DNA from 2 places in the Cellulosimicrobium sp. EB106-03-01-XG111 genome. Region 1 is predicted to be linked to the other one. Evidence: riboswitches for the same ligand, from Rfam matches in the RefSeq annotation. Region 1 holds a riboswitch; the other holds the start of a gene.
The links. A riboswitch is a leader RNA that binds a small molecule or an ion and turns the genes downstream of it on or off. The one in region 1 is predicted to bind ZMP and ZTP.
Positions count from the first base shown of each region.

Region 2: it holds a riboswitch for ZMP and ZTP, as region 1 does, so the genes downstream of both, purH (bifunctional phosphoribosylaminoimidazolecarboxamide formyltransferase/IMP cyclohydrolase) here and glyA (serine hydroxymethyltransferase) in region 1, are expected to answer to the same signal.

Region 1 is NZ_JBYTEQ010000020.1:13,263-22,326, reverse strand. Features, by position in the region: gene AC3WT4_RS15485 (ABC transporter permease) at 38-1,129, shown strand; gene AC3WT4_RS15480 (ABC transporter ATP-binding protein) at 1,126-1,953, shown strand; gene AC3WT4_RS15475 (ABC transporter ATP-binding protein) at 1,950-2,813, shown strand; gene AC3WT4_RS15470 (bifunctional methylenetetrahydrofolate dehydrogenase/methenyltetrahydrofolate cyclohydrolase) at 2,904-3,785, opposite strand; gene glyA (serine hydroxymethyltransferase) at 3,782-5,071, opposite strand; ZMP/ZTP riboswitch at 5,153-5,263, opposite strand; gene AC3WT4_RS15460 (GNAT family N-acetyltransferase) at 5,295-5,813, opposite strand; gene purU (formyltetrahydrofolate deformylase) at 5,923-6,843, shown strand; gene AC3WT4_RS15450 (substrate-binding domain-containing protein) at 6,995-8,107, opposite strand; gene mmsB (multiple monosaccharide ABC transporter permease) at 8,179-9,064, opposite strand, start outside.
Region 2 is NZ_JBYTEQ010000007.1:234,778-243,841, reverse strand. Features, by position in the region: gene AC3WT4_RS09355 (MIP/aquaporin family protein) at 1-591, shown strand, start outside; gene AC3WT4_RS09350 (DUF3017 domain-containing protein) at 688-1,119, opposite strand; gene AC3WT4_RS09345 (FAD-dependent oxidoreductase) at 1,219-2,607, shown strand; gene purH (bifunctional phosphoribosylaminoimidazolecarboxamide formyltransferase/IMP cyclohydrolase) at 2,681-4,363, opposite strand; ZMP/ZTP riboswitch at 4,424-4,512, opposite strand; gene AC3WT4_RS09335 (MFS transporter) at 4,517-5,995, opposite strand; gene AC3WT4_RS09330 (ArsR/SmtB family transcription factor) at 6,100-6,717, shown strand; gene AC3WT4_RS09325 (hypothetical protein) at 6,929-7,288, opposite strand; gene purN (phosphoribosylglycinamide formyltransferase) at 7,340-7,981, opposite strand; gene AC3WT4_RS09315 (hypothetical protein) at 8,120-8,731, shown strand; gene AC3WT4_RS09310 (cell division protein PerM) at 8,880-9,064, opposite strand, start outside.

The sequences.
Region 1 (9,064 bases):
GTGGAGCGCACGCCGCTCGCGCCGTACCGTCGGCTGTATGAGGGCGATGATCGTCAAGGAGTTCCGGGAGCTCGCGCGCGACCGGCGCACCCTGGGCCTGCTCATCGCGCTGCCCCTGCTCCTGCTCGTGATCTTCGGCTACGCCGCGAACTTCTACGTCTCGACCGTCGAGACCGCCGTGGTCGGCCCGCAGGCCGAGCAGGTGGCCGCCGCGCTCCCGGACTTCTTCGAGGTCACGACCACGTCGCCGGACGACGACGAGGCGGACGCTCGGGACCTGCTCCGGGACAACGCCGTGGACGTCGCGATCGTCACCGGCGCCGGCACGCCCGAGGCGCTGGTGGACGGCTCCAACCTCTTCGCCGCGCAGTCCGCGCTCGCGGAGCTCGCGCGCGTGGGCGCCGGCTCCGGGACGCCCGTCACGACCGAGGTCCTCTACAACGCCGACCTGGAGACGTCGTGGGTCATGGTGCCCGCGATCATCGGACTGATCCTCACCTTCATCGGCACGATCATCACGAGCATCGGCCTGGTGCGCGAGCGCGAGGCGGGCACGCTGGAGCAGCTCGCCGTGATGCCCCTGCGGCCGAGCACGGTCATCCTCGGCAAGATCGCCCCGTACTTCCTGCTCGCCGCGGCGGACATGATCGTCGTGACCGTGCTCGGGGTGCTGCTGTTCGACGTCCCGTTCAACGGCAGCGTCCTGACCTTCGCGCTGGGCGCCGCGATCTTCCTGTTCGTCGTCCTCGGTGTCGGCGTCTTCATCTCGACGATCTCGCAGACGGCGGGCCAGGCGATCCAGAGCGCGTTCTTCGTCCTGATGCCGCAGATCCTGCTGTCGGGGATGATCTTCCCGCTCGACGCCATGGCCGCCGGCGTCCGCTGGATCGGGTACCTGCTGCCCCTCACCTACTTCACGATCATCTCGCAGGGCGTCATGCTGCGCGGTGCGACGTTCGGCTCGCTGTGGTGGGCGTTCGCCGTGCTCGCCGTCATGACGGTGGTCGTCTTCACGGCCGCGACGCTGCGGTTCCGGAGGGACCTCGCGCCCGAGCGGCGCGCGAGGGCGGCCCCCGGCGACGCGCCCGCGCCCACGCCCACGCCCACGCCCGAGGACCGTGCGGCATGAGCGACGGGGTCACGTCGGTCAGCGTGTCCTTCGGCGCGCGGCGCGCGCTCCAGGACGTCACGGTGGAGGTGCCCGCGGGTCAGGTCGTCGCGGTCGTCGGCGGCGACGGAGCCGGCAAGACGACGCTGCTCCGGACGCTCGTGGGCGAGATCGTCCCCGGCTCCGGGCGCGTCTCCGCTCCCGGGAAGAGCGAGATCGGCTTCCTCCCAGCCTCCTCGGGCAGCTGGGCGGCGCTCACCGTGGCGCAGAACATCGACTTCGTGGCCGGGGTCTACGGGCTCACGGGGGCAGCGCTCGAGGCCCGGCGCGCAGCGCTCCTGGCGGGCGCCGGTCTGACCGAGGCGTCCGACCGGCTCGCGTCGCAGCTCTCCGGTGGGATGCGCCGCAAGCTCGGGTTCTGCATGGCCGTCGTGCACGAGCCACGGCTCGTCGTGCTCGACGAGCCCAGCACGGGCGTGGACCCCGTCAGCCGCATCGACCTGTGGCGGCTCGTCTCGCAGGCCGCGGCGTCGGGTGCCGCGGTCGTCCTGTCGACCACGTACCTCGACGAGGCCGAGCGCGCGGGCCACCTCGTCGTCCTCGACGAGGGCCGGGTGCTCGTCCAGGGCTCGTACGACGACGTCCGCGCCGGGTTCCGCGGGACCGTCACCCGGGGCGACGTCGCCCGGCGCCCGCCCTGGTCGTGGCGCCGCGGGCGCGAGCGGCACGAGTACTGGCCGGACGCCGACGCCCCGCCGGGCCTGCCGGTCGTGGAGCCCGACCTGGAGGACGTCGTCATCGCGCTCTCCCTCGCGCGGCGCGCGTCGCGGGAGCTCCCCGCATGAGCGACCCCGTCCTCGTCGCGCGGCACGTGACGTGCCGCTTCGGGTCGTTCACCGCCGTCGACGACGTCTCGATGCGCGTCGGGCCGGGTGAGGTCGTCGGCCTGCTCGGGGCGAACGGCGCCGGGAAGACCACGCTCATGCGGATGCTGCTCGGGCTCCAGCCGGTCACCGAGGGTGTCGTGCAGATGCTCGGCGGGGCGCCGAACCGCAGCCGTCGGCGCCGCGTCGGCTACCTGCCGCAGAACCTCGGCCTGTACGCGGACCTGACGCTGCGCGAGAACCTCGCGTTCGTCGGCGCCGCGTACGGCACCGGCGCCCCGCGCCTGCCGGACGACCTCGCGGACGACGCCGACGTCCTCGTCAGGGCTCTGCCCCTCGGCACGCAGCGCCGGGCCGCCTTCGTGGCAGCCCTGTCGCACCGGCCCGAGGCCGTCCTGCTCGACGAGCCCACCTCCGGCGTCGACGCGCTCGCCCGCGCACGGCTGTGGGACACGATCCGCGAGCAGTCCGACCAGGGCGTGGGCGTGCTCGTCACGACGCACTACCTGCAGGAGGCGCAGCAGTGCGACCGTCTGCTGCTCCTGTCGCAGGGTCGGCTCGTCGCGCAGGGCAGCGAGCGGGACGTCGTGGGCGACACCCGCGCCCTGGCCGTGCGCACCCGCGACTGGGCGTCCACGTTCTCCGAGCTCGACCGCGCGGGGCTCCCGGTGACCCTGGACGGCCGGTCCGTCCGCGTCGCAGGCGCGAGCGTGGAGGCGGTCCGTGCCGCGCTCGCCGGCACCTCGCCCGACGCCCGGATCGAGCCCGTGCCGGCGACGATCGAGGAGCGCATGCTCGTCCTGGCGCGCGGGGCCTCCTGAGGCACCCGGGCCGTCGTCTTCCGGGCACGGGGTGGCGGTGCCGACGGTCGGCCCGGCGCACGGGCGCCGGGCCGACCTCGCTCGGTGCCGTCAGGCGGAGGCGCGCTCCGCGGCGTCGACGACGTTCGCGAGGAGCATCGCGCGCGTCATCGGGCCGACCCCGCCGGGGTTCGGCGAGATCCAGCCCGCGACCTCGGCGACGTCGGGCGCGGCATCTCCGACGACGCGGCTCTTGCCGGTCTCCGGGTCGACCTCGCGCGAGACGCCGACGTCGATCACGACGGCGCCCGGCTTCACCATGTCGCGCGTGACGATCCCGCGGACCCCCGCGGCCGCGACGACGACGTCGGCGCGGCGCACGAGCGCGGGGAGGTCCGTCGTGCCGGTGTGCGTCAGCGTCACGGTCGCGTTGACCGCGCGCCGCGTGAGCAGCAGGCCGATCGAGCGGCCGACGGTGACGCCGCGGCCCACGACCACGACCTCCTTGCCCGCGAGGGAGATCCCGTGCCGCTCGACGAGCTCGATGATCCCGCGCGGCGTGCACGGGAGCGGCGACGTGACCTCCTCGTTGACGCGCAGCACGAGCCGGCCGAGGTTGGTCGGGTGCAGCCCGTCCGCGTCCTTGGCCGGGTCGATGAGCTCGAGCACCCGGTTGGTGTCGATGCCCCGCGGCAGCGGGAGCTGCACGATGTACCCCGTGCAGGCCGGGTCGTCGTTGAGGCGCCGGACGGCGGCCTCGATCTCCTCCTGCGTCGCGTCGCCCGGGAGGTCCTCCCGGATCGACGCGAGCCCGACCTCCGCGCAGTCGCGGTGCTTGCCCGCGACGTACCACTGCGAGCCCGGGTCGTCGCCGACGAGGAGCGTGCCCAGACCCGGCACGACACCCTTCTCCGCGAGGACCGCGAGGCGGTCCTTCAGCTCGGCCTTGATCGTGGCGGCGGTGGCCTTGCCGTCGAGGATCCGGGCCGTCACTGCTGGAGGCCCGGGTACAGCGGGAAGTCGGCCGTGAGCTTCTGCACGCGGGCCCGCAGCGCCTCGGCGTCGGCCGCGGCGCCCTCGCGCAGCGCGGTCGCGATGATCTCGGCGACCTCCGTGAACTCGGCGTCGCCGAAGCCGCGGGTCGCGAGCGCCGGCGTGCCGATGCGCAGGCCGGACGTGACGCGCGGCGGGCGCGGGTCGAACGGCACGGCGTTGCGGTTCACGGTGATGCCGACCTCGTGCAGGAGGTCCTCGGCCTGCTGGCCGTCGAGCGCCGAGTGGCGCAGGTCGACGAGGACGAGGTGGACGTCGGTGCCGCCCGTGAGGACGGAGACGCCGGCCTCGGCGACGTCGGCCTGGGTCAGCCGGTCCGCGATGATGCTCGCGCCGCGCAGCGTGCGCTCCTGGCGGTCACGGAAGCCGTCCGTCGCAGCGACCTTGAACGACACGGCCTTGGCCGCGACGACGTGCATGAGCGGGCCGCCCTGCTGGCCCGGGAACACGGCGGAGTCGATCTTCTTGGCGTACTCCTCCTTGCTGAGGATGAAGCCGGAGCGGGGGCCGCCGATCGTCTTGTGGACCGTGGAGGACACGACGTCCGCGTACGGCACCGGGGACGGGTGCAGGCCTGCGGCCACGAGGCCCGCGAAGTGCGCCATGTCCACCCACAGCTTCGCGCCGGCCTCGTCCGCGATCTCGCGGAACGCCGCGAAGTCGAGGTGGCGCGGGTACGCGGACCAGCCGGCGATGATGACGTCGGGGCGGGTCTCGAGGGCCTGCTTGCGGACCTCGTCCATCTCCACGCGGTACGACTGCGGGTCCACGCCGTACGCGGAGACGTCGTAGAGCTTGCCCGAGAAGTTGATCTTCATGCCGTGCGTGAGGTGGCCGCCGTGCGCGAGCTCGAGGCCGAGGATCCGGTCGCCCTTGTTGATGAGCGCGTGCAGGACGGCGGCGTTCGCCTGGGCGCCCGAGTGCGGCTGCACGTTGACGTGCTCCGCGCCGAACAGCGACTTGGCGCGGGCGATCGCGAGGTTCTCCGCGATGTCGACCTGCTCGCAGCCGCCGTAGTACCGGCGGCCCGGGTAGCCCTCGGCGTACTTGTTGGTGAGCACGGAGCCCTGCGCCTGCAGGACGGCGCGCGGGACGAAGTTCTCGGACGCGATCATCTCGAGGGTGTCGCGCTGGCGCGCGAGCTCCCCGTCGAGGACGGCCGCGATCTCGGGGTCGAGCTCGGCGAGCGGGGTGTCGAGGACGTTGTCGGCTGGCTGGGCGCTCATGGCGTCTCCTCCGCGGGTGTCTGGCAGTTCGTCGTCGGTGGTCACGTTCCCGGCTCGCCGGGTACGCCCCACCAGGGGGTGACCCGGGGCCCAGGCGAACGACCCGTCGTCTGCACAGCGTGCCGCTCCCCGGTGGTGATCCACCCTGCCCGGGCGGAGTTCCACCGGGCGGCGCCAGTCGCGACGCGTCGATCCTAGCGCACGGCCCGCGGGCGGTGCCGGGCTACTCCTGCCCGACGGCGCCCGACTCGTTGCGCGCCTCGGCCTCGCCGAGGATGCGGCGCAGGTAGGTGTACGTGAGGTCGCCCGCCGCCTTGTCGTACTGCTCCTCGTAGCCGTGCTTGGTGTACATGGCGAGGTTCTGCTTCGAGTCCTTGCCCGTGAACACCCAGATCTCCGTCGTCTGCTCCGGCAGGTACGGCAGCACCTCGAAGAGCATCTGGGTCCCGATGCCGCGGCCCTGCATGTCCGGCGCGACGGCGAGCCGGCCGAGCGTCGCCTTGCTGTCCTCGATCTCCACCCGCACGGACCCGACGAGCCGGGGGCCGAGCCACGCACCGATCGTCACGACGTCCTCGCGCGCGAGGTCCTCGCGCAGCTCGTGGAGCGTCTGCGTCAGCGGCGGGATGTTCGGGTCCTGGTAGAGCTGCGCCTCGGTGACGAACGCCGCCCGGCGCAGGGTCAGGAGCTCACCGGCCTCGGCGTCGGTGACGAGGCGGGTCGTGATCTGCGCGTCGTTCATGGGGACATCGTGTCAGACATCGCGCACCGGGACCGGGCACGTCCACCGGTCGTGTCCGCGGGCAGGACGCGGCCCCTGCCGGGCGCGGGGCGCGGCTACCCTCTGAGGGGTGTCCACGACAGATCCCCGCGGCGCCGACGTCACCGACGTCCCGGCGACCCGCACCGCGCAGCCCCCCACCGGCGAACCCACGCACTGGGTCCTCACGCTCTCGTGCCCGGACGGGCCGGGGATCGTGCACGCCGTGGCCGGGGCCCTCGCGCGGCTGGGGGGCAACATCACCGAGTCGCAGCAGTTCGGCGACCCGCTCTCCGGGCTGTTCTTCATGCGCGTCCAGGTCGAGGCCGCCGCCGAGCGCGCCGAGCTCGAGCGGGCCGTCGAGGAGGTCGCGGCGCGGTTCGCCATGACGTGGCGGCTCGACGTCGTCGGGCGGCGCGTGCGCACCCTGCTCATGGTCTCGAAGGCACCGCACTGCCTCGTCGACCTCCTGTACCGCGAGCGCTCGCAGGGCATGCCCATCGAGGTCGTCGGCGTCGTCGGCAACCACCGCGACCTCGAGGACATCGCGTCGTTCTACGGGAAGCCCTTCCACCACGTGCCCGTCACGCGGGACACGAAGGCCGCCGCCGAGGCGCGCCTGCGCGAGCTCGTCGGGGAGCTCGACGTCGAGCTCGTCGTGCTCGCCCGGTACATGCAGATCCTCTCGGACGAGCTGTGCCGCGAGATGCCCGGGCGCATCATCAACATCCACCACTCGTTCCTGCCGAGCTTCAAGGGCGCGCGCCCGTACGCCCAGGCGCACGACCGCGGCGTCAAGCTCATCGGCGCGACCTCCCACTACGTGACGGGCGACCTCGACGAGGGCCCGATCATCGAGCAGGACGTCGAGCGCGTCGACCACTCGCGCCGCGTCGAGGACCTCGTCGCGATCGGCGAGGACGTCGAGCGCCAGACGCTCGCGCGCGCCGTCCGCTGGCACGCGGAGCACCGCGTGCTCCTCGACGGGCACCGCACCGTCGTCTTCCGCTGAGCAGCCGCCGCGCGCGCCCGGCACCCCCGTCGCGCGCCCGCCGCTCTCTCCCGCACGACGGCGGCCCCCGCCACGTCTCGGACGTGACGGGGGCCGTCGTGCGGCGGCGTGCCGGTTCGCCGCCGCCTCCCGGTCGCTCAGCGCGAACGGGTCACTGGGTGAGCTCCTCCAGGGTGGGGTCGCCCGCGTAGACCTCGGCGGCGTTCTCCTGCGTGACGATGACGGGCTCGAGCAGGAAGGCCGGGACGACCTTCACGCCGTTGTCGTACGACTCGGTGTCGTTGATCTCCGGCTCGTCGCCCGCCTGGAGCGCCGTGACCGCGTTGATCGACTCCTCGACGAGCTTGCGCGTGTCCTTGTAGATCGTCGAGTACTGCTCGCCCGCGACGATCGACTTCACGGACTCGACCTCGGAGTCCTGGCCGGTGATGACCGGGGTCTCCTTGCCGGCCTGCTTCGCCGACGTGAGGGCGGCGCGCGCCAGGGTGTCGTTCGGCGACAGGACGCCGTCGATCTCCTTGTCGGAGTAGCTGCCCGAGAGCACCGTGTCCATGCGCTTCTGGGCGTTCTCGGCCTTCCAGCCCTGCGTCGCGACCTGCTCGAACGACGTCTGACCGGACGGGATGACGAGCGTGCCGTCGTCGATCTTCGGCTGGAGGACGCTCATCGCGCCCTCGAAGAACGGCGTCGAGTTCGCGTCGTCGGGCGAGCCGGCGATGAGCTCGACGTTGTACGGCGCCTCGCCCTTGCGCTCCTCGAGGCCCTGGAGCAGGGCCTGGCCCTGGAGCTCGCCGACCTTGAAGTTGTCGAACGCGATGTACTCGTCCACGGCGTCCGTGTTCTTCACGAGACGGTCGTAGGCGATGACGGTCGCGCCGTTGTCCTTGGCGTTCTTGAGCTGGGTGCCGAGCTGCGACCCGTCGATCGCACCGACGATGATCACCTTCGCGCCCTGCTCGACCATCGCGTCGATCTGGCTCTGCTGCTCGGAGACGCCGCCGTTGGCGAACTGGACGATCGGCTTGAAGCCGGCCTCCTCGAGACCGTCGTTGAACAGGCTCTCGGCGAGGACCCAGTTCTCCGACGTCTTCTGCGGGAGCGCGACACCGATCGTCGCGCCCTCCTCGAAGCCGGCCGCCGCGGACTCGCCGCCGCCGGACGTCTCGCCGCCACCGCTGTCGCCCCCGCGCTCGGAGGAGCAGCCGCTGAGCACGAGCGCGCTCGCGGCGGTGAGCGCCAGGAGCGTCGTGGTGAGCTTCTTCATGGGTACCACTTTCTGTCGGGCATCCGTCGTCGGATGCGGTCCGGGGGTCGTGCGGGAAGGTTCGGGAGGGCTCAGCCCTTGGCGGCCGTGGCGCCGGCCTCGACCGGGACCTCGGGCTGCGGGTCGTCGGCGCCGGTGACGGCACCGGTGCCCTTGTCGCGTCGCGAGGGGAAGATCAGCCCGAGGATCGACGGGCGGCCCTGCACCTTGTTGTAGACGTCGAACGCGACGGCGATGAGGAGCACGAGGCCCTTGATGATCTGGGTGCGGTCCGAGCCGATGCCCATGAGCTGCAGGCCGTTGTTGAGCACGGCCATGACGAGCCCGCCGATGACGGAGCCGACGACCGTGCCGACACCGCCCGAGACGGCGGCGCCGCCGATGAAGACGGCCGCGATCGCGTCGAGCTCCCACATGTTGCCGTCGAAGGGGCCGGACGCGGTCGAGCGGCCGATGAAGATCATGCCCGCGAGCGCCGCGAGGACCGACATGTTCATCATGACGAAGAAGTTCGTGCGCTTGATGTCGACGCCGGACAGCGCCGCGGCGGCCCGGTTGCCGCCGACCGCGTACACGTGGCGTCCGCCGACGGTCCGCTGCGCGACGAACTGGTAGACGATGACGAGCAGGATGAGGATGACCGCGGGCACGGGGATCGAGGTCCCGACGCGGCCCGAGCCGTAGAGGTACGTGAGGTAGGCGATGACGGCGCTGAAGAGGACGACGCGCGTCACGGCGACCGACGTCGGGACCGGGTCGGCGCCGAGCTTGCGGGCGCTGGCCCGGCGGCGGAGCTCCGACCACACGACCGCCGCGATCGCGAGGACGCCGAGCAGGAGCGTCGAGTTGTTGAGGCCGGTGCCCGGACCGAACTCGGGGAGATAGCCGCCGCCGATCCACTGGATCTCGGTCGGGACGGGGACGGTGTTGGACTTGCCGATGTACTGGTTGAGGCCG
Region 2 (9,064 bases), on a different contig from region 1:
GCGTCGCAGGGCGGCACCGAGTTCGGGCTGCTCGCCGCGCTGCTCATCGAGACCATCGCGACCGCGGTCTTCGTCGGCGTGATCCTCGGCGTGACCGACAAGCGCGCGACCGTGCAGTACGCGCCGGTCGTCATCGGCCTCACCCTCACCGCCCTGATCCTCGTCGCGGTGCCCGTCACGAACGCGTCGCTCAACCCGGCGCGCTCCATGGCGTCGGCCGTGTTCGCGGGCGACGGGGACCTGTGGAAGCAGCAGTGGGTCTTCTGGGTCGCGCCGCTCCTCGGCGCCGCGATCGCGGGCCTCTTCTACCGCGCGTTCGCGTTCGCCCCGAAGCAGGACGACCTGCTCGGCGAGGACCACGTCGTCACGCTGACCGAGGCCGAGGTGGCCGGCGGTGCCGGGAGCGCGGTCGGCGCCGGTGCGGGCGCGGCCGTCGCCGGGGCCGGCGCGGGCACCGTCGTCGAGGAGGCGGTCGTCGTCACGGACGAGAACGGTGACGTGGTCGCGGTCGAGGAGGTCGTCGAGACGGAGCCTGAGACGGACGACCCCGACTCCCCCGCCGCCGGTGAGGGCACGACCCCGCGGGTCTGACCTCTCCCCCGCACGCCCGACGGGCCCGGACCGCGCACGCGGTCCGGGCCCGTCGTCGTCAGTGCCCGACGTCGCGCGCGGCGCTCCGCGCGGGCGTCAGAGCTCGCCCTGGTCCAGGCTCAGCGCGAGGAACGCCATGACCGCGGCGGGCGCGAGGAAGAAGAAGACGTCGAGCCCGCGCGACCGGACGGTGATGCCGACCGGGCCCGGGCCGGGGATCGACGCGCGGCACACGCCCGCGACGGCGAGCAGCCCCGCGAGCGCGAAGCAGCCCGCCCGCGCACCGGCGAGGACGGACACGAGCGTGGAGACGGCGACGCCCGCGAGGACGAGCCACATCGCGGGCTGGCGCGACGGCGCGAGGCTCGCGGGCGGCTCGGGCACCGGGGGCGGGGTCGCGTCGTCGGGCGCAGGAGCGCCCTCGGGAGCAGGGCCGTCGTCGGTCTCGTCGTCCACGTGGTGCCACACCGGCACGAGCGTCGCGCGTGGCCGGTGCCGCGTCCCCCCGTCCGCGGTGACGTCGCTCACGCTGCTGCACCTTCCACGCCCGGAAGCCTACCGTCGTGCCCTAGCGTGACGTGCATGCCGTCCGTCGTGCCGCCGGTCCCGTCCGCTCCCCCCGCCACCATGACCGACCCTGTGGCCGGCCTTTCGACCGGCCCCGCGACCGGCCCCGCGACCGGCCCGGCGCCCGGTCCCGCGCCCGCGTCCCACGACGGCGGGCCGCCGTCGTCCGTGGTCGTCGTCGGCGCCGGGCTCGCGGGCGCCCAGACCGTCGCGGCGCTCCGCCGCCGCGGCTACGCCGGGCGCGTCACGCTGCTCGGCGCGGAGGGCGTGCCGCCGTACGACCGCCCGCCCCTGTCCAAGGAGCTGCTCAGCCGGCCCGCCCCCGCGTGGCTCGCCGACGACCTCGGGGTGGACGTCGACGCGCTCGCCGACGACGTCCGTCTCGCCGACCCGGCCGTGCGCCTCGAGCGGACCGGGACCGCCGACGCTCCCGGCTGGTCCGTCGAGACACGGGCGGGCGACCGCCTCGCCGCCGACGCGGTCGTGCTCGCGGTCGGCTCCGTCCCCGTGCGGCCCCGCGGCTGGGAGCACGCGCGCGTGCTCCACACCGCGGCCGACGCCGAGAGCCTGCGCGCCGCGCTGCGGCCCGGCCTGCGCCTCGTCCTCGTCGGGGCCGGGTGGATCGGCGCGGAGCTCGCCGGGGTCGCGGCGGGCGCGGGCGCGCACGTCACGGTCGTCGAGGCCGCGGGCGCGCCGCTGCACCGCCAGCTCGGCCCGGACGTCGGGGCGCGCCTCGCTCCCTGGTACTCGGCCGCGGGCGCCGAGCTCGTCACCGGCGCCACCGTCGCCGAGGTCCGGCCCGACGGCGTGCGGCTCGCCGACGGCCGCGAGCTGCCGGCCGGCGTCGTGCTCGCCGCCGTCGGCGCCCGGCCCGCCACCGACTGGCTCGACGGCGTCGTGCCGCGCGACGCGCGCGGCGGCGTCCCGGTGGACGCGGACGGCGCCGTGCCGGGGCTGCCCGGCCTCTGGGCGGTCGGCGACTGCGCGAACCGCGACCACCCCGTGCTCGGCGCCGTGCCCGGCGGGCACTGGTCGGCGGCGCTCCACGACCCGGACGCGACCGTCGCGGCGCTGCTCGGCGACGACGGCGACCGGGCCGCGCACGCGCCCTACGTGTTCTCCCAGCAGCTCGGGCACGACCTCGCACTGTTCGGCGTGCCGGCCGAGGGCGACGAGGTCGTGCTGCGCGGCGACCCCGCGGGCGGCGCCACCGGCCACGAGGGCTGGGCCGCGTTCTACGTGCCGCCCACGACGGTCTCCGAGCCCGGCAGCCCTGCCGCGGGCGACGACCCGGCCACCCGGGGCACCGACGTCCGGGCCGTGCTCCTCGTCGACTCGCCGCGCGACGTCGGGCCGGTGCGCAAGGCGATGAACCGGACGGGCCGCCTGCGCGTCGACCTCGACGTCGCGCGCGACCCGGCCCGACGCCTGCGCGACGCCCTCTCCTGACGCCCTGGACTGACGCCGGGCGCGCGACGGCCCCGCCGGTCCGGTGACCGACGGGGGCGTCGCGCAGGTCGCGTCAGTGCGCGAAGTGGCGCGTCCCCGTGAAGTACATCGTCACGCCCGCGGCCCGGGCGGCCTCGACCACCTCGGCGTCGCGGATCGACCCGCCCGGCGCCACGACGGCGCGCACGCCCGCGTCGAGCAGGATCTGCAGGCCGTCGGCGAACGGGAAGAACGCGTCGGAGGCCGCGACGGCGCCGCGGGCCCGCTCCTCGCCGTCCGCGAGCGTGTTGGCTCGCTCGACCGCGAGGCGGCACGAGTCGACGCGGTTGACCTGCCCCATCCCGACCCCGACGGCGGCCCCGTCGCGCGCGAGGAGGATCGCGTTCGACTTCGCCGCACGGATCGCGCGCCACGCGAACGCGAGGTCGACGAGCGTCGCGTCGTCCGCGGCCTCACCCGTGACGAGCGTCCAGTGCTCGGGCGCGTCGCCGCCGGTGACGTTCCCCTCGGCGTCGGTCACGACGGCGTCGACCCGGTCCGTGCTCTGCACGAGCAGGCCGCCGCTGACCGGACGGGTCTCGACGGTCGTCGTCGGCGGGGCGTCGACGACGAGGAGGCGCAGGTTCTTCTTCGCCCGGAGCACCTCGAGCGCGTCCGGCTCGAACCCGGGCGCGACGACCACCTCGGTGAAGACGGGCGCGATCTGCTCCGCGGCCGCCCGGGTCACGACGCGGTTCGCGGCGATCACGCCGCCGTAGGCGGAGACCGGGTCGGTCGCGTGGGCGCGCGCGTGCGCCTCGGCGACGTCGGCCCCGACCGCGATGCCGCACGGGTTCGCGTGCTTGATGATCGCGACGGCCGGCTCGTCGTGGTCGTGCGCGGCGCGCCACGCCGCGTCGGCGTCGACGTAGTTGTTGTAGCTCATCGCCTTGCCGTGGAGCTGCGTGGCCTGGGCGAGCCCCGTCGCGCCGTGGCCGTTCGTGTAGAGCGCGGCACGCTGGTGGGGGTTCTCGCCGTACCGGAGCACGTCGGCGCGGTCCCACGTGGCGCCGATCCAGGCCGGGAAGCCCGTGCTCACGGTCTCGCCGTCGGTCTCGACCGCGTCCGTGGGCGCGACGACGTTGCCCATCCAGGACGCGACGGCGACGTCGTACGTCGCCGTGTGCACGAACGCCGCGGCGGCGAGCGCCTTGCGCTGCGCGTAGGTGAAGCCGCCCGCCTGCACGGCCGTGACGACGTCGTCGTAGCGGGCGGGGTCGACGACGACCGCGACGCTCGGGTGGTTCTTCGCCGCGGCGCGGACCATCGACGGGCCGCCGATGTCGATCTGCTCGACGACCTCGTCCGGCCCCGCGCCCGACGCCACGGTCGCGGCGAACGGGTAGAGGTTGACGACGACGAGCTCGAACGGCGCGATGCCGAGCTCGTCGAGCTGCGCGAGGTGGTCGGCCTTGCGCGAGTCCGCGAGGATGCCGGCGTGCACGCGCGGGTGGAGCGTCTTGACGCGGCCCTCGAGGCACTCGGGGAACCCGGTGAGGTCCTCGACCTTCGTCACCGGGACGCCCGCGGCCGCGACCGTCGACGCCGTCGAGCCGGTCGAGACGAGCTCGACGCCCGCGGCGTGCAGCGCCGTGGCGAGCTCGACGAGACCCGTCTTGTCGTAGACGCTCAGGAGCGCGCGACGCACGGGGCGCCGCGCGTCGTCGGTGAGCTGGACGTCGGGGGCGGAGGGCACGTGCGGGGCCGGGTGGGACATGACGAGGGGCTCCTCTGGGTCGCGGTCGCCGCGCCGGCGGAGCCGACGCGAGTGGCAGAACCCAGGCGCCCAGGCGGTCGACGCTCCAGCAGGTAGATCCGGCCGCTCCCCGGTGGTCGTTCCCACCCTCGCCAGTCGCGGCCGTCGTCCAGTCTAGCGGCCCGACGGCGAAGGCCCCGGCTCGGCCGGCACGGCGCCCGGCACGGCACCCGGCATGGCACCCGACGCCGCGAGGGCGGCCGCGTCGTCGGCCCACGTGTCCGGGGTGCCGACCCGCCAGAGGGACCGGACCGTGCTGAGGACCGCGACCGTGACGACGAGCAGCCCGGCGAGCACGGCGAGCGCGGTCCCGAGCCCGAACCGCTCGAGGAGCCCGCTCCCGACGAGCGGGACGAGGGGGCCCGCCGCGAGGCCGGTGAGCCCGAGCACGGACGCGAGCCGGCCCTGGAGCTGCGGCGGGGTGACCGCCGCGGCGTACCCCGACAGGCCCGCGTTCACGGCCGGGACGAGCAGGAGGGCGACAGGCAGCACCGCGAGGTACGCCGCGTACGACTCCAGCACGGCCATGACGACGGACCCTGCGGCGAGCACGCCCAGGGCCGCGACGACGAGCGCCCCCGCGCGGACCCGGGCGACGAGCCGGGGCGCGAGCACCGCGCCGACGAGCACGCCCACGCCGACCGCGAGGTCGACCAGGCCGATGAGGAGCGGCGCGGTGCCCGTGCGCACGAGCTCGAGGTTGATGCCGACCATGAGGCTGCCGAACGCGACGTTGATGACGACGAACAGGCCGAGCAGCGCACGGAACAGCGGCACGGCCCACACGAAGCGCAGGCCCTCGCGCAGCGCCGCGAGGGGCCGGGTCGCGCGCGCCGCCTCGACGTCGCCGTTGAGCGGCTCGCGCACGAGCCACGTGCACACCGCGGTCGCCGCGTGCCCGATCGCGGCCCCGGCGAGCGGGACGGCGTGCGCGACGGCGTAGAGCGCCCCGCCGAGCGGTCCGGCGAGCAGGCTCGCCACCGCGTCCCGCCCCTGGGCGGCCGCGAGCGCCGTCGGGAGCTGCGGCACCGGCACGACCGAGCGGAACGCGCCGCTCGTCGCCGGGTCCACGAGCGCGCCGACGACGGAGGCCCCGAAGAGGACGGCGGCGAGGTGCCACGCGGTGAGCGACCCGGTGCCGGCGGCAACCGCGACGGTCGTCCAGAGCAGGGCCCCGACGGTCGCCGCGCCCACGACGAGGCGGCGTCGGTCCACGCGGTCGGCGACGACGCCCGCGGGCAGCGTGGCCAGGAGCGCGCCCACCTGCCCGACGGCGGCCACCACCCCCGCCTGCACGACGGACCCGGTCAGCCCGTACGCCACGAGCGGGACGGCGAAGAGCGCCACCCCCGCACCGAGCGACTCGGCGGTCAGGCCGGTCATGAGCAGCAGGTACGAGCGGTTGCGCAGGAGCGACGGCGGGTCGGCGGGTGCGGAGCCGGTGGCGACCGGGGTCGCCTCCGGGACCGGGGCGTCCGCGGTCGTGCCCGGGTCGGGGGTCGCGGTGGGCGCGTCCGGCGCCAGACCGACGGCGGCCCTGGACGAGAGCGGGGACGGGCGGTCGGGCGGGGACGTCGGCGGCTGGTTCGTCATACCGACGAACCTATGTGCGCAACGCCAGTTGCGCAATAGTCATTGCGCACTATGTCGTGAGCACTCCCCCGTGCGGGACGCCCGGGCGTTGCTAGCCTCGGCGTGTGCTCGACACCTTCCACGTCCAGGACCCCGCGGCGCTGCGCGCGATCGCGCACCCGCTGCGCCAACGGATCCTCATGGAGCTCGCCGTCCTCGGGCACGCGCGCGCGGCGGACCTCGCCCGGGCCACCGGGGAGCCCGCCAACTCCGTGAGCTTCCACCTCCGCGTCCTCGCCCGGGCGGGCATGATCGTCGAGGCCCCGGAGCACGCCCGGGACCGGCGGGACCGCGTGTGGAAGAACGTCGCGCAGAGCTACGCGGTGGAGCCCGGGACGCCCGACGCGGTGCGCCACGTCGTCCGCCCGGCGCTCGCCTGGGCCGAGGAGACCTTCCGCCGCGGGAGCGTGATGGGCGCGCGCGAGGATCGCATCCTCGCGCTGAGCACGCTCGTCCTCAGCCCCGAGCAGGCGGCGACGATGACGCGTGAGCTCCAGGAGCTCCTGGAGCGCTGGAACACGCGGTCGCTCGACGAGGGGCGCGCGGACCCCGAAGCGCGCCGCGAGACCTACCAGGTCCTCGCCGTGCTCGCCCCGCGCGACCTGCCCTCCGCGGACGACGAACCGTCGCCCCCGCCCGGAGAGGATCCGTCGGGCCGACCGGCCGCGGTGCCCGCTGTCTAGGGCTCCTCTGCCCATGTCGTACCACCATGCGGGAGTGCGACGGGGCCCGGAGCGGCTGTTTCCAACGGGCGCCGTGGTTGATCTGGGTCGGTCACGCCGTCGCCGAACGGCCTTCATCCCCGCGCGCGGCGGCGCTCCCGGTCGATGTGCGACGACAAGCACGCCACGATCCGCCGCGCTGCCATCGTCCTGGTCGCACGAGCCGTGTGGGCTAGGAAGCTGGCGTGCCGATTCGCCTCAGCGTCTGACGGGCTGACGCACGCGAGACACCGATCCGCGACGGAAACTCGGACTCGCCGACTGCGCTCGGGCCGTGCAGGACCTCGTCGAGAGCGTTGACGATGGCGAGCACATCGGCTGCCTCGAGCACGTACTCGTCACGGGCGAGCCACTCCTCCATCGGACCGTTCCACCCGTCCGGTGGAACGCGATACCGGCCTGCCTGAAGGCAGTCGTCGCACGCCCAGGCGTCCTCTGTGGGCAGGCCTAGCCAGGAAGATCGCCTCCGAGACTCCTTCGACAACGGACCCATGCACCAGTCGCAGTAGTCCTGCTCGTCGTCCGTCGTCATGAGGAGAAGGTATCGCTCAGCTCAACGATCATCTGGGGCAGGAAGCGCCCGCTACCCCAACGCGACCCGGCGACCGTCGATGCGCAGGCCCTCGCGCGCGACGCGCCCCACGGTCTCGACGAGCAGGGCGCGCTCGGCCACCTTGATGCGCTCGTGCAGCGACGACTCGTCGTCGCCGTCCTCGACGGGCACCGCGACCTGGGCGACGATCGGGCCGGTGTCGACGCCGTCGTCGACCACGTGGACCGTGCAGCCCGTGACGCGGACGCCGTAGGCGAGCGCGTCGCGCACGCCGTGGGCGCCGGGGAAGGACGGCAGGAGCGCGGGGTGGGTGTTGAGCGTGCGGCCCGCGAAGCGCCCCACGAAGGCGGGGCCGAGGATGCGCATGAACCCGGCGAGGACCACGAGGTCGGGCCGGAACACGTCCACCGCCTGGGCGACGGCCTCGTTCCACGCGCCGCGGTCCTCGAACTCCCCGGGGGCGACGACGACGGCGGCGACGCCCGCCTCGCGGGCGAGGTCCAGACCGCCGGCGTCGGCCTTGTCGGAGACGACGCCGACGACGCGCGCGCCGTACGCGGCGTCGTCGTGCGCGGCGAGGAGCGCCGCGAGGTTGCTGCCCGCCCCGGACACCAGGACGACGACGCGGGCGGCGGAGGTGGACTCGACGGGGTGGCCGGACGGCGTCTGCACGGTGCTCCTGCGGGGCTTCGGGGGTTCGCGGGTCTCGGGGCGCGGTCGCCGCGGCGGGCCGGTGGGACAGCCGTCGGGGCACGCAGCCTCCGATGGGAGAATGTACCGCGAGCCGCCCGACCGACCGAGGAGCTGCCCGTGGGCAACCCGTACGCACCGCCCCGTCCCGACGCGCCGCAGCAGCCTCGACCCGAGCCCGCGCAGCCGGAGGACGGAGCGCGTCCGGACGCGCCGGCACCCGCACCGGGCCCTGCGCCCGCCCCGCTCCCCCCGGCACCCGTGCGCCCGGACCAGCAGGCCGGGCCGGGTCACCGGCGCCCCGCGCCGCCGGAGCCCCCGGAGCCGGACCCGGAGCTCGCCCGGCAGGCGACGCGACGCACCCTGCACTTCGGGCTGCTCCTGCTCGCCGTCATCGTCGTGAGCACCATGCCGTTCCCGTGGCAGGCCGTGAGCCTCGCGCTCGCGCTCGGCGCGATCGTCGTGGGCATCCGGGCGCTGCTCGCCGTCTGGCGGGCCCGCGTGCGGGGTGCGCTGGTCCCGGCCCTCGGGATCGGCGTCGGGCTCTCGGCCATGCTCGCGCTCCAGATGGTCTCGACGCTCGTCACCTGGGACGTCGCGCTCGCGCACCAGCAGTGCCTCGACGGGGCGATCACCGTCTCGGCCGAGAAGCGCTGCGACGTCGAGCGCACGCACGCGCTCGAGGAGAAGTTCGCGCGCTGGATCCCGACCCCCGCCCCCGCGTCCTCCTGACGCGTCGAGGCTCCGTCACCCGTTCGCGACGCAGCTCGCCGACGGTGAGCGCGTGACGGGGCCGGCGACCCCGGCGGGCTGACCGCCGCGGACGACGCCGCGCGGCAGCTCCTGCCCGGTCCACCCCGGCGACCAGGCTGCGCGCCGGTCAGCCGGCGTCGTCGTGGCGCCGGCCCAGGACCTCGAGCCGTGCCCACAGGACGGCGAGCGCGGCGCCGCCGCCGATCTCGGCCGCGGCGAGCGCCCCGACGACGAGCGCGTCCGCGCCCACGACCTCGAGCCGGCCGGGACCCACCGCTCCCCCGGCGAGCCAGCTCACGAGCCCGACGAGCA